2 regions of the Lysinibacillus sp. FSL M8-0355 genome follow, and region 1 is predicted to be linked to the other one. Evidence: a T-box and tRNA genes for the amino acid it is inferred to sense, from the RefSeq annotation. Region 1 holds a T-box; the other holds one or more tRNA genes.
The links. The T-box of region 1 lies ahead of tyrS (tyrosine--tRNA ligase). A T-box ahead of a tRNA ligase gene usually reads a tRNA of that ligase, here a tRNA-Tyr.
Positions count from the first base shown of each region.

Region 2: it has a tRNA-Tyr gene. The T-box ahead of tyrS (tyrosine--tRNA ligase) is inferred to sense a tRNA for this amino acid. The anticodon was not compared.

Region 1 is NZ_JBBPAI010000001.1:3,591,662-3,597,385, reverse strand. It holds gene MKY46_RS17490 (transglycosylase domain-containing protein) at 1-2,314, opposite strand, end outside; T-box leader at 2,417-2,625, shown strand; gene tyrS (tyrosine--tRNA ligase) at 2,710-3,978, shown strand; gene MKY46_RS17480 (cobalamin-binding protein) at 4,036-4,839, opposite strand; gene MKY46_RS17475 (iron-containing alcohol dehydrogenase) at 4,984-5,724, opposite strand, start outside.
Region 2 is NZ_JBBPAI010000001.1:4,585,689-4,591,412, reverse strand. It holds gene mbcS (acyl-CoA synthetase MbcS) at 1-815, opposite strand, end outside; tRNA gene MKY46_RS22480 (tRNA-Asn) at 1,085-1,161, shown strand; tRNA gene MKY46_RS22475 (tRNA-Glu) at 1,275-1,349, shown strand; tRNA gene MKY46_RS22470 (tRNA-Val) at 1,406-1,481, shown strand; tRNA gene MKY46_RS22465 (tRNA-Tyr) at 1,497-1,580, shown strand; tRNA gene MKY46_RS22460 (tRNA-Gln) at 1,595-1,669, shown strand; tRNA gene MKY46_RS22455 (tRNA-Lys) at 1,682-1,754, shown strand; gene rocF (arginase) at 1,940-2,845, shown strand; gene sigW (RNA polymerase sigma factor SigW) at 2,979-3,542, shown strand; gene MKY46_RS22440 (anti-sigma factor family protein) at 3,556-4,182, shown strand; gene cdaA (diadenylate cyclase CdaA) at 4,332-5,168, shown strand; gene MKY46_RS22430 (CdaR family protein) at 5,161-5,724, shown strand, end outside.

The sequences.
Region 1 (5,724 bases):
TTTTTCCTTTAATCGTTACAACACTTGAAGATGCTAAGCTATCATCAGGCTGTGACGGTAAAAATACTTTCGCATTAAATAAATCTGAACGTACAAGACCTGCGTTTGCACAAGCGGCAGAAGGTGCCATACCTGAAATACCACAGAATGAAGCAGTCACAACATTTTTAGGCGCCTTAAAGCTTGTCGGCGGATCAATTAATTGAGGGTCTGCATCATAAACAGCATTCATTAAAGTGCCCCATAGCTTATTGACACGAACACTTGGCTGTAAATACGTATTGTTAAATGCATAAAGTGTACGAGGCTGATCGTACCCCATCCAAACACCAAGGGATACATTTGGATTATAGCCAACTAACCAAACATCTTTATACTCTTGAGAAGTCCCTGTTTTTGCAGCGAAATCAGAAGAGAATTTTAACGTATTTCGTGCCATTGTCCCTGTTCCCTTCGTTAGAACATCACGTAACATATCTGTCACGATATAAGATGTTTCGGGACTGAACACTTGGACAGGTTCCACTTCATGTTGATAAACAATATTTCCTTCTTGGTCTTCAATTCGATCAATCATATAAGCATCAATGAATTGTCCACCATTTGCAAAAGTTGCAAAGGCATTTGTGTTTTCTTCAACAGTAGTCCCTTCACTTAAAGCACCGATACCCGTTGCTAAGTTTGTAAAATCATCAGGATGTAATTTTGTGAATCCCATTTTTACTAATAAATCAGCAGGGCGTCTATTAATAATGTCATTATATAAACGGAGCGCTGAAATATTTTGAGAGTCTGCTAATGCCTCACGAGCTGGAATAAGACCTCGTTCATCACTCGTAATATAGTTACTTGGACTCCAGGAACCAATCGAGAATTTCACATCAACGAGTGGGCTACCTGCACCGATTACCCCATATTCTATAGCAGGAGCGTAAACAAGTAATGGCTTCATAGTAGAACCGTTAGAGCGAAAAGCCTGTGTAGCGTGGTTTACTTGTGTTGTTTTAAAGTCTCGACCACCGACAAAGCTTAAAATTTTCCCTGTAGTATTTTCTATTAAAATACTGCCCACTTGTACAGGCATCTCAATATCTATTTCTTCACCAGTGACAGAATCTTTTCCTTTACCAGTATACGTATGACCGTAATACTGGAAGTCCTTCGCGGCCTTTTGCATGGAATCATACATATCTTTATTAATGGTTGAGTAAATACGATAGCCCTTTGAACGAACATCACGATCTGCTAAAATTGTGTATTTATCCTTTAGTTTTTTTTCTGCTTTTAATCGTTCTGGGTCAACCCCATCTTCTTTTGCTAGTTTCTCTGCAATAATTTCTTTTGCACGAGCTTCAAGCTCATATGTTAGCCATGGGTAACGATCCTCCGCACGCATTTCTGGTCCGCGGAAATCTGCCGCTATATCATAATCTAAAGCTTCTTTGTATTGCGCGTCGTCAATATAACCAGCTTCTTTCATACGATATAGTACCGTTTTCATACGATCAATACCCGGCTTTAAAGCTTCTTCACTTTTCAGTTCACCTGTATTCGTAAAAGGTGTGTAGGCAAATGGTGCCTGTGGAATACCAGCTATGTAAGCAGCTTGTGGAAGAGATAATTCTTTAGCTTTCACACCAAAAATCCCTTCAGCGGCTGTTTCAACACCAGCAATATTTCGACCTGAAGAGTTACGACCGTACGGAATAATATTTAAGTAAGCCTCTAATATTTCTTCCTTCGTCATAAAATGTTCTAAACGCATTGCCAGTAAGATTTCCTTAGCTTTACGTTCATAGGATACTTCGTTTGTTAGTACTTGGTTTTTAATAAGCTGTTGAGTAAGGGTAGATCCACCTGTTTGCGTAGCAGAGTTAGTGACATCTTGTAATAAACCACGAACAACCGCCTTTGGTACTATGCCGTTATGATCGCGGAAATATTCATCTTCTGTTGCTAGAACAGCATTCACAACATCTGGTGCTACATTGCTAAGTGATGTTTCACGGCGATCCAAATCTGTCCGTAACTTCCCAATATAAATATCGTTGGCAAAATAAATTTCACTGGTTTCTTCATAACTGAAAATTTGATTGCGCAACTCTTCTTTTGAGCGTAATGGCTCTTCTTTTACGAGAGAAGCGAAATACCCAGCTCCAACTGATCCGACAAATACAGTGCCCACCAATGCAAAGACTAAAAATAGTAAAAATAAGTTCCAGGTAACACTACCTGAAATACGTAATTTCTTCATCCATTTTTGTTCAAGTAATTCATCGATCTTTGCATTGATTTTTTCAATCCAATCTTTCAATGTATCGACCTCCTAAAATCTTGTCTATTATAGCACATAATGTTTTAGCTCGAACATAGTTATTGACTTTGAAATAGATTCGTATAGAATTATGTTTATAGTTTTCTAGTGATGAAGAGTTTACAGTAGTATCTATATTCCCTGTTTAGAGAGCCAGTGGTTGGTGAAAACTGGTCATAGTGTAGAGACGAATTACGTGCTTGGAGCTTAGACGTGCGCGCCTGCGATAAAGGCGGTTGAATGAAGTGGAAGATGGATGACATCTTCAAGCCGGGTGGTACCGCGTTAGTTTGTAACTTAACGTCCCTGCATGCAATTATTTGCGTGTAGGGACTTTTTTATTTAAATAAGCCCATACACGTAACGCATTTCAACCATTTTTAGGAGGAATTAATATGACAAACGAATTATTACAAGATTTAGAATGGCGTGGTTTGCTATACCAACAAACAGATGCAGAAGGCATGGCAAAATTATTAGATGAGCAATCAGTATCCTTGTACTGTGGAGTAGATCCAACAGCAGACTCCATGCATATAGGACATATTGTTCCATTGTTAACACTTCGTCGATTCCAAAAAGCTGGTCACCGTCCAATTTTACTTGTTGGTGGTGCAACAGGGATGATAGGTGACCCATCTGGTCGTTCAGAAGAGCGCCAATTACAAACAGTAGAGCAAATCGATAAAAATGTCCAAGGAATCCGTAGCCAATTAGAACGTATTTTTGATTTTGCAGAAGATGGCAACGGTGCACAGCTTGTGAACAACCGCGACTGGATTGGCAATATCAATACAATTGAATTTTTACGTGATTACGGTAAATTAATTAACGTAAACTACATGTTAGCAAAGGATACGATTGCTTCTCGTCTAGACACAGGAATCTCTTTTACAGAGTTTGCATACACGTTAATCCAAGGTATTGATTACAATCATTTATACAATCACTACAATTGTCGTATACAAGTAGGTGGCTCTGACCAATGGGGTAATATTACAACAGGCTTAGAAGTTATTCGTAAAACACATGAGGAAGAAACGAAAGCATTCGGGATTACGATTCCTTTAGTAACGAAAGCAGACGGCACAAAATTCGGTAAAACAGCAGGTGGTGCTGTATGGTTAGATAGTAAGAAAACATCTCCATATGAGTTCTACCAATTCTGGATCAATGCTGCTGATGCAGATGTGATCAAATACTTAAAAATCTTTACGTTCCTTTCTCGTGAAGAAATTGAAGCATTAGCAGTCTCTGTAGAAGAAGAACCACATTTACGTAAGGCTCAAAAAGCACTTGCAGAAGAAATGACTCGTTTAATTCATGGTCAAGAGGCATTAGAGCAAGCCATTCGTATTACAGCAGCTTTATTCTCAGGGGATTTAAAAGCACTTTCAGCTGAAGAAATGAAGGATGCATTTAAAGATGTTCCTTCTATTGAAATGGCTAAAGAGGACAAAAATATTGTAGACCTTCTTGTGGAAGCGGGGATCTCATCCTCAAAACGTCAAGCCCGTGAGGACGTATCGAATGGTGCGATTAGTGTAAATGGTGAGAAGGTGACGGACTTAGAATATGTATTCGATGCCAAGGACCGTTTAGAGGATGCATTCAGCATTGTGCGTCGTGGGAAGAAAAAATATCATATGGTGAAGTTCGTTTAATTTCTATAAATGAAAAAGCAACATCCTCTTGTTCAGGGGGATATTGCTTTTTTTCATTTATAAGAAACTTGGAGGTTTTATCTGTTTATATTCTTTAGGATGCAATAGGTTCGCAAGCTTTATGGCACCTTCGATCAGCCGTGGAGAGGGGCGGCAATACAGCCATTCTTCCATTACGTGAAGCTGTTTCATTTGAACGGCATGTAGCTCTTTAGCATGTGGACGTTTTAATAAATTAGCAGGCTGTATACGCTCAAATGCTACACCTACCCAAGCCATCATAATGTAGTCGGGCTTTCGCTCAACGACATCTGCCCAATCCGTTTGAACACTGGCAAGATCTACATCTTGAAATAAATTAACCCCACCTGCAATAGCACTAATTTCCGTAAGCCAGTTTATTTTTCCTGGTGTAAAAATAGGATTGGGCCACCATTCCCAATAAAGAGTAGGTTTCTTTTGGATAGTCTGTGCAATGGAACGCATCTTTTCGATAGAATCCATGTATTGTTCGGCGATGGCCTGTGCATGTTTTTCCACATGACAAGCTCTTCCAAGTGTCAGAAGGTCCTGAGCAATCTCCTCTAGTGAGTTTGCATTAAAAATGATGTGGGGAATCTTTCTTTCTTTCAATGCTTCAATATTTCTTTCCATCCCAGGCACACTTAAGGAAGCTAGGACAAGATCAGGCTGTAATGCCTCTAATGCATCCATATTAATGGATAAATCTGGTCCAAGCTGTGGTAAATCTTTAACCGTAGCTGGCCAATCAGAAAAATCATCGACACCAACGAGCTGGTCTGTCAGCCCTAAATAAGCGACTAATTCTGTATTGCTAGGACAAATTGAAATTAAACGCATATCGTTTTTCTCCTATTCTTTTTAAGAAAAGTATAGCGAGAGTTTCTAGTATAGACAATGTATGTATACTGAACCTATAAAAAAGTGGAGAAAACAAGCGTTTTCTCCATCTATTGTCATGGTAGGCTTATATGAATTCCTCGATTAAGAAAGGACAACCGCTTCGAGTGACTCCTCTTTTTTCGCAAGAGGCCCCATTGCATTAGTAATGATTTGTTTAATATCCTCTAGTGTTGCTTTACGAGGGTTAGTCTCAGCACAAACATCCAACATTGCATTTTTTGCTAAGATTTCGATATCCTCATCTTTTGCACCCAATGCACGGAAGCCGCTAGGAATATTTAAATCTTGTGATAGCTTTTCAATAGCTGTAATAGCCTTTTCAGCGGCATCACGTTTACTTAATCCTTCCACATTCTCTCCTAATAATTCAGCGATACGAGCAAAGCGTTCTGTACGTGCTGTTACATTGTAGCGGCAAACATGTGGCAATAAAATAGCATTGCACACGCCATGTGGTAAATTATAGTAGCCACCTAATTGATGAGCAATCGCATGCACGTAGCCAAGCGATGCATTATTAAAGGCCATTCCTGCTAAAAATTGAGCATACACCATTTGCTCCCGCGCTTCTAAATCAGCACCGTTCGCATAAGCACGCGGTAAAAATTCAGGAACGAGTTGAAGTACCTTTTCAGCACATGCATCTGTAATTGGCGTAGCATTAGTAGAAACAAAGGATTCAATCGCATGTGTTAATGCATCTACGCCAGTAGCCGCAGTTAGAGCCGGTGGTAAGCCAATCATAAGCTCGGGGTCATTAATGGATAATAACGGTGTTACATGTTTGTCAACAATGGCCATTTTCACTTTACGTGCTGTATC
Region 2 (5,724 bases), 990 kb from region 1:
GTTGGTGTGCAGCAAAGGACATTTATTTTTTCATCTTGTATGAGCTGAAGGTACGTTTTTGCATCGAATCCACCATGATAAACAAATGCAGTAGCACCGAGCATGATTGTAGATAAGAAAGGGCTCCAAATCCATTTTTGCCAGCCAGGAGCTGCTGTAGCCCATACTAAGTCGCCTTCACGTACGCAGAGCCATTTTGAAGCAGCTGTTCGAATATGCGCATATCCCCAGCCATGTGAATGTACTACACCTTTAGGTTTCCCAGTTGTCCCAGATGTATAGGAAAGGAACGCCATGTCATCACGTTTAGTAGCTACTGCTGTAAATGTAGTTGGCTGTGTGCTTGCCAGTACATCTAAAGAAGCCCAATCGCCTTTTGCAGTACCAATAACTAATTTGTTCTTTAATGTGTCTACAGTAGAAGAAATTTGGTCAACCTCACCTGTAAATGCTTCATAGGCAATAACTGCACTAGCAGAAGAGTGCTCCATGCGATATTCTAAGTCACTTGCACGTAGCATTTCTGAACATGAAATAGGCACGATGCCAGCCTTTAAACAGCCAAGAAAAACAAAATAGGCTTCTGGTAGGCGAGGAATAATAACTAGAACGCGATCTCCCTTTCGAAGTCCTGTCTCTGTAAAAGCATTTGCGTATTGATTCATTTTTTGGACAAGCTCTACATAGGAAACTGTTCGTCTCTCTTGTTGCGTATTTAACCAGCGTATTGCTTGGCGATCACTATCTTGTGAAAACTTTTCTAATTCCTCTGTGATATTATAAAATTCAGGTGCAATTAAATCATTTGTTACCATCCGAATATTCCTCCCTCAGGAAATTTGATAGAAAATTCTTAAAACTATTTTTATTTTAACAATTGCAATAATATACGGCAAGAATATTTAGCACGCAAAATAGAAATATTAGATTTAATAGAGAACTATTATGCTTTTGGATTAATTTTTAAACCTACTTCGACAAAAAATATAAAAATTTTCATAAAATATGTTGCATAATTTATAATGCTTGCTATAATAATAAATGTACTTAAGAGGTTGTCTAAAACCGAAGTGAATAGTATCGTTCCGAAGTAGCTCAGTTGGTAGTAGCACCTGACTGTTAATCAGGTTGTCGCAGGTTCGAGTCCTGCCTTCGGAGCCATTTTTTTGCCCATTTTTAAGAAGCTGTTATACATAAAAAAAGTTATAAAAAAGTATTGCAACTATTAAGAAATGATGTTATTATAAGTATTGTCTTGTTTGAGACGTGATACTGGCCCCTTGGTCAAGTGGTTAAGACACCGCCCTTTCACGGCGGTAACACGGGTTCGAATCCCGTAGGGGTCACCATTTAAAACATAGGCTTTATAAAGAAAAATAAACTGTGATATAACACCTGTTTCTATGGAGGATTAGCTCAGCTGGGAGAGCATCTGCCTTACAAGCAGAGGGTCGGCGGTTCGAGCCCGTCATCCTCCACCATTATTGTGTTATTTCGGAGGGGTAGCGAAGTGGCTAAACGCGGCGGACTGTAAATCCGCTCCTTAGGGTTCGGCGGTTCGAATCCGTCCCCCTCCACCAGTTTTATAAATGATTGGGGTATAGCCAAGCGGTAAGGCAACGGATTTTGATTCCGTCATGCCTAGGTTCGAATCCTAGTACCCCAGCCATTTTTCTTTGATGAGCCATTAGCTCAGTTGGTAGAGCATCTGACTTTTAATCAGAGGGTCGAAGGTTCGAGTCCTTCATGGCTCACTTTTTTAGAATAAAGTATATTCAAAAGTGTTATAATAACTATAGATAACTAATCTCTTACTGAAAACAGTAGGAGATTTTTTTATGTTATCAAAAATTGAATAAATATGCACTTTTTTGTCTAGTTGAGCCAAGTGGTATCTAGGCTTTACAATAATATTATAACTTTTAGGGGGTATAAAAACATGAATAAACTTAATATTTCTATTATTGGAGTACCAACAGACTATGGACAAACACGTCGTGGCGTAGATATGGGGCCAAGCGCGATTCGCTATGCAGGCGTTGTGGAACGTTTGGAGGCTATTGGACATGAAGTACAAGACCAAGGGGATATTCGTGTCAGTCAAAAACTTGCAGACGCACCTGTCGATGAGAAATTACTGAATTTAGAGGAAGTTGTAGATGTTAGCACGGCTTTAGCTAATAGCGTGCATGAAGTAGTAGAACAAAATAAGTTCCCACTTGTATTTGGTGGAGACCATAGTATTGCTATTGGCACACTAGCTGGATTAGGTGAGCATTATAAAAATCTTGGCGTTATTTGGTATGATGCTCATGCAGATTTAAATACACCTGAAACAACACCATCTGGCAACATCCATGGGATGCCATTAGCAGTTAGTATTGGACTAGGTCATGAGCGCTTAGTGCAAATTCGTAATTATGCACCGAAAATTAAACCAGAGAACGTTATTATTATCGGAGCTCGTTCAGTAGATCCTGGTGAGCGTGAGTTAATTCGTCAACAGGGGATTAAAGTATATACAATGCACGAGATTGATCGACTTGGTATGACGCGTGTCATGGAAGATGCACTTGCTTACTTGAAAGAACGTAATGTTGATGGATTACATCTATCACTTGATTTAGATGGCTTAGATCCGCTTTACACGCCAGGAGTTGGTACACCCGTTCCTGGAGGAATTACGTATCGAGAAAGTCATTTAGCAATGGAAATGTTACAAGAATCAGGGATGCTAACATCAGCAGAGTTTGTAGAAGTAAACCCGATTTTAGATGAAAAGAATACAACAGCAAATGTGGCTGTTGCATTAATGGGATCTTTATTCGGAGAGACACTGGTTTAAAGAAAATTTGACAAAAAATTGCCTGTTGCCACATTGCATAAAAATCTTTTGTTATAATTGAATTAAAACGAAACTTTTCTTATCGATGGGTCGTATAGTATAAGACAGTTGTAAAGGTGGAGAAGTCAACACAATGGATGCGTTAGTAAACAAGAGAATAAAACAAGTGCTTAAAGGCGATCAAAACGCATTTGCCGATATTGTGAGTCTCTATCAGCACAAACTGTACCAAGTATGCTATCGAATGTTAGGCAACAAACAAGAGTCTGAAGACATTGCTCAAGAAGCTTTTGTGCGTGCTTATATGAATTTGCATACTTTTGATCAGAAAAGAAAGTTTTCGACGTGGCTTTATCGCATAGCGACAAACCTCTGCATTGACCGTATTCGCAAAAAGAAACCGGATTATTATTTAGATGCAGAAGTAGCTGGTACAGAAGGGCTTGATATGTATTCGCAAATCGCAGCAGACGACCAGCTACCAGAGGAGCAGTTAGAGCAAATGGAGCTGCAAGATCGCATTCAATATGAAATTGGACGATTGCCGGATAAATACCGTTCGGTTATAGTATTGAAATATATAGAAGAGTTATCGTTACAAGAGATTAGCGAGATTTTAGATATGCCGCTTGGAACGGTGAAAACGAGGATTCACCGCGGACGTGAGGCATTACGTAAGCAATTAAACAATCTGTAGGAGGGGGAGCGTCATGAATACTTGTCCAGAGCATATTATAGACTATATGCATGATTATTTAGACGGTGACATTAGTCGTGAGCATGAGCAAGAGTTGAAACAACACTTGCATACATGTAATGATTGTAAACAGTTGATGCAAGAATTGAGTGAAACAATCGCCTTTGTGAAGAGTGCTTCCCATATTACAGCGCCTCCGGATTTTGAAGCAGCAGTGATGGCTCGTTTACCAAAACCAAAAAGTCGAGTAGGTATACAAAAATGGATACGCCGGCATCCGTTCTTTGTGGCAGCAGCAGTATTTTGCTTATTCATGAGTGCTACATTGATGGGTAGCTTTATGGATGACCAGCATTTTTCAGTGACCAAACAACCAAACTTAGTTGTTGATGGTCAAACGGTGATTGTACCTGAAGGAGAAGTAGTGAAGGGCGATATTGTTGTTAAAAATGGTGATTTGGTTGTTGAAGGTGAAGTTGATGGCAATGTCACAGTAATTAACGGGCAATATATGGCATCTTCAGCGGTAGTTTCAGGCAAAATTGAGGAAATTGACGAAGTATTTGAATGGTTATGGTATACGATTAAAAATTCTGTAAAAACGGCCATGACATTTGAGGAAAAAGATGAAACTAAATAACACTCTATACGTCCTAAAAAATAGTGCACGTGAGAGGCTGAAAGGTCTACTCTTATGAGTAGACTTTTTATTTGAAAAAAGTTACATTTGTTAAGAATGTGATATACTTGAATGTGTATGGATTCGCAATGAAAAGTGGGGGATGCCACGTGCAAATTATCGAACATTTCACGGATTTAACACCTGTGAATATTGTTATTAACTTCATTGATGTACTGCTCGTGTGGTACGTTGTTTATAAAGTCTTAACCCTCATTAAAGGTACGAAGGCTGTCCAATTACTTAAGGGAATATTTGTCATTATTATTGCCCGACTTGCAACAGACCTTTTAGGGTTACAAACTCTAGGCTGGATGTTACAACAGGTCATTGAGTTTGGTTTCTTAGCGATTATTATCATATTCCAACCAGAAATCAGACGTGGTTTAGAACAAATTGGGCGAGGAAAGCTATTCCAGCGTTCATCAAGTCAAGAAGAAGAAGAACAAACAAGGCTCATTGAGGCGATGAAGAAGTCTGTTAGTTACATGGCTAAACGTCGAATCGGTGCGTTAATTTCTATTGAAAAAGAAACAGGTCTTAATGAATATATTGAAACGGGTATAGGACTAAATGCTGAAATCTCATCAGAACTGCTGATTAATATCTTTATACCGAATACACCACTTCATGATGGAGCGGTTATTATGCAAAAAGATAAAGTTACAGCAGCAGCTTGTTATTTACCCCTATCTGAAAGTCCATTTATTTCAAAGGAGTTAGGGACACGTCACCGTGCTGCACTTGGCTTAAGTGAAGTTACGGATGCTATTACAATTGTTGTCTCAGAAGAAACAGGTGCAATTAGTATTACGTTAAATGGTAATCTCCACCGTAATCTTTCTCTAGAGGAGTTTGAAACACTATTACGAAAAATGTGGTTCGGTTCAGCACAAGAGTCAAATGCTGCCTCTAAGTTGACTTGGAGGGGGAAAAAGAATGGATAAAATGATGGATAGCCCTTGGGTATTAAGAATCATAGCGCTATTTTTGGCATTTTTGCTTTTTTTCTCAGTTCGTACCGAGTTATCTCCAATCAATACAACAACAACGACTGAACAGACGGATATTATTCGTGATGTACCAGTAGATGTTTATTATGATAATGAAAATCTGATTGTAACAGGCTTACCTGAAACAGTAGATGTGAAGATAAAAGGGCCAATGCCTGTTGTTATAAAAACAAGAGCTACAAAAGATTTCTCTGTATTTGTCGATTTAAGTAATCTATTGATTGGGGAGCATGATGTAAAGCTACAATACGAAAATATTTCTGATAAGTTAAAGGTTACATTAGACCCTGCAACTATTCATGTGAATATTGAGGAAAAGGTCACGAAAGAGTTCCGAGTGGACCCTGAAATGAATAATAGACTAATCGAAGAAGGTTATATTTTAAAAGATATGACTGCTGATCCACCAACCGTTTACGTAACAGGTGCAAAAAGTGCTATTGAAAGCATTAGCTATGTAAAAGCTACTGTTGCAGGTGAGCAAGGCTTG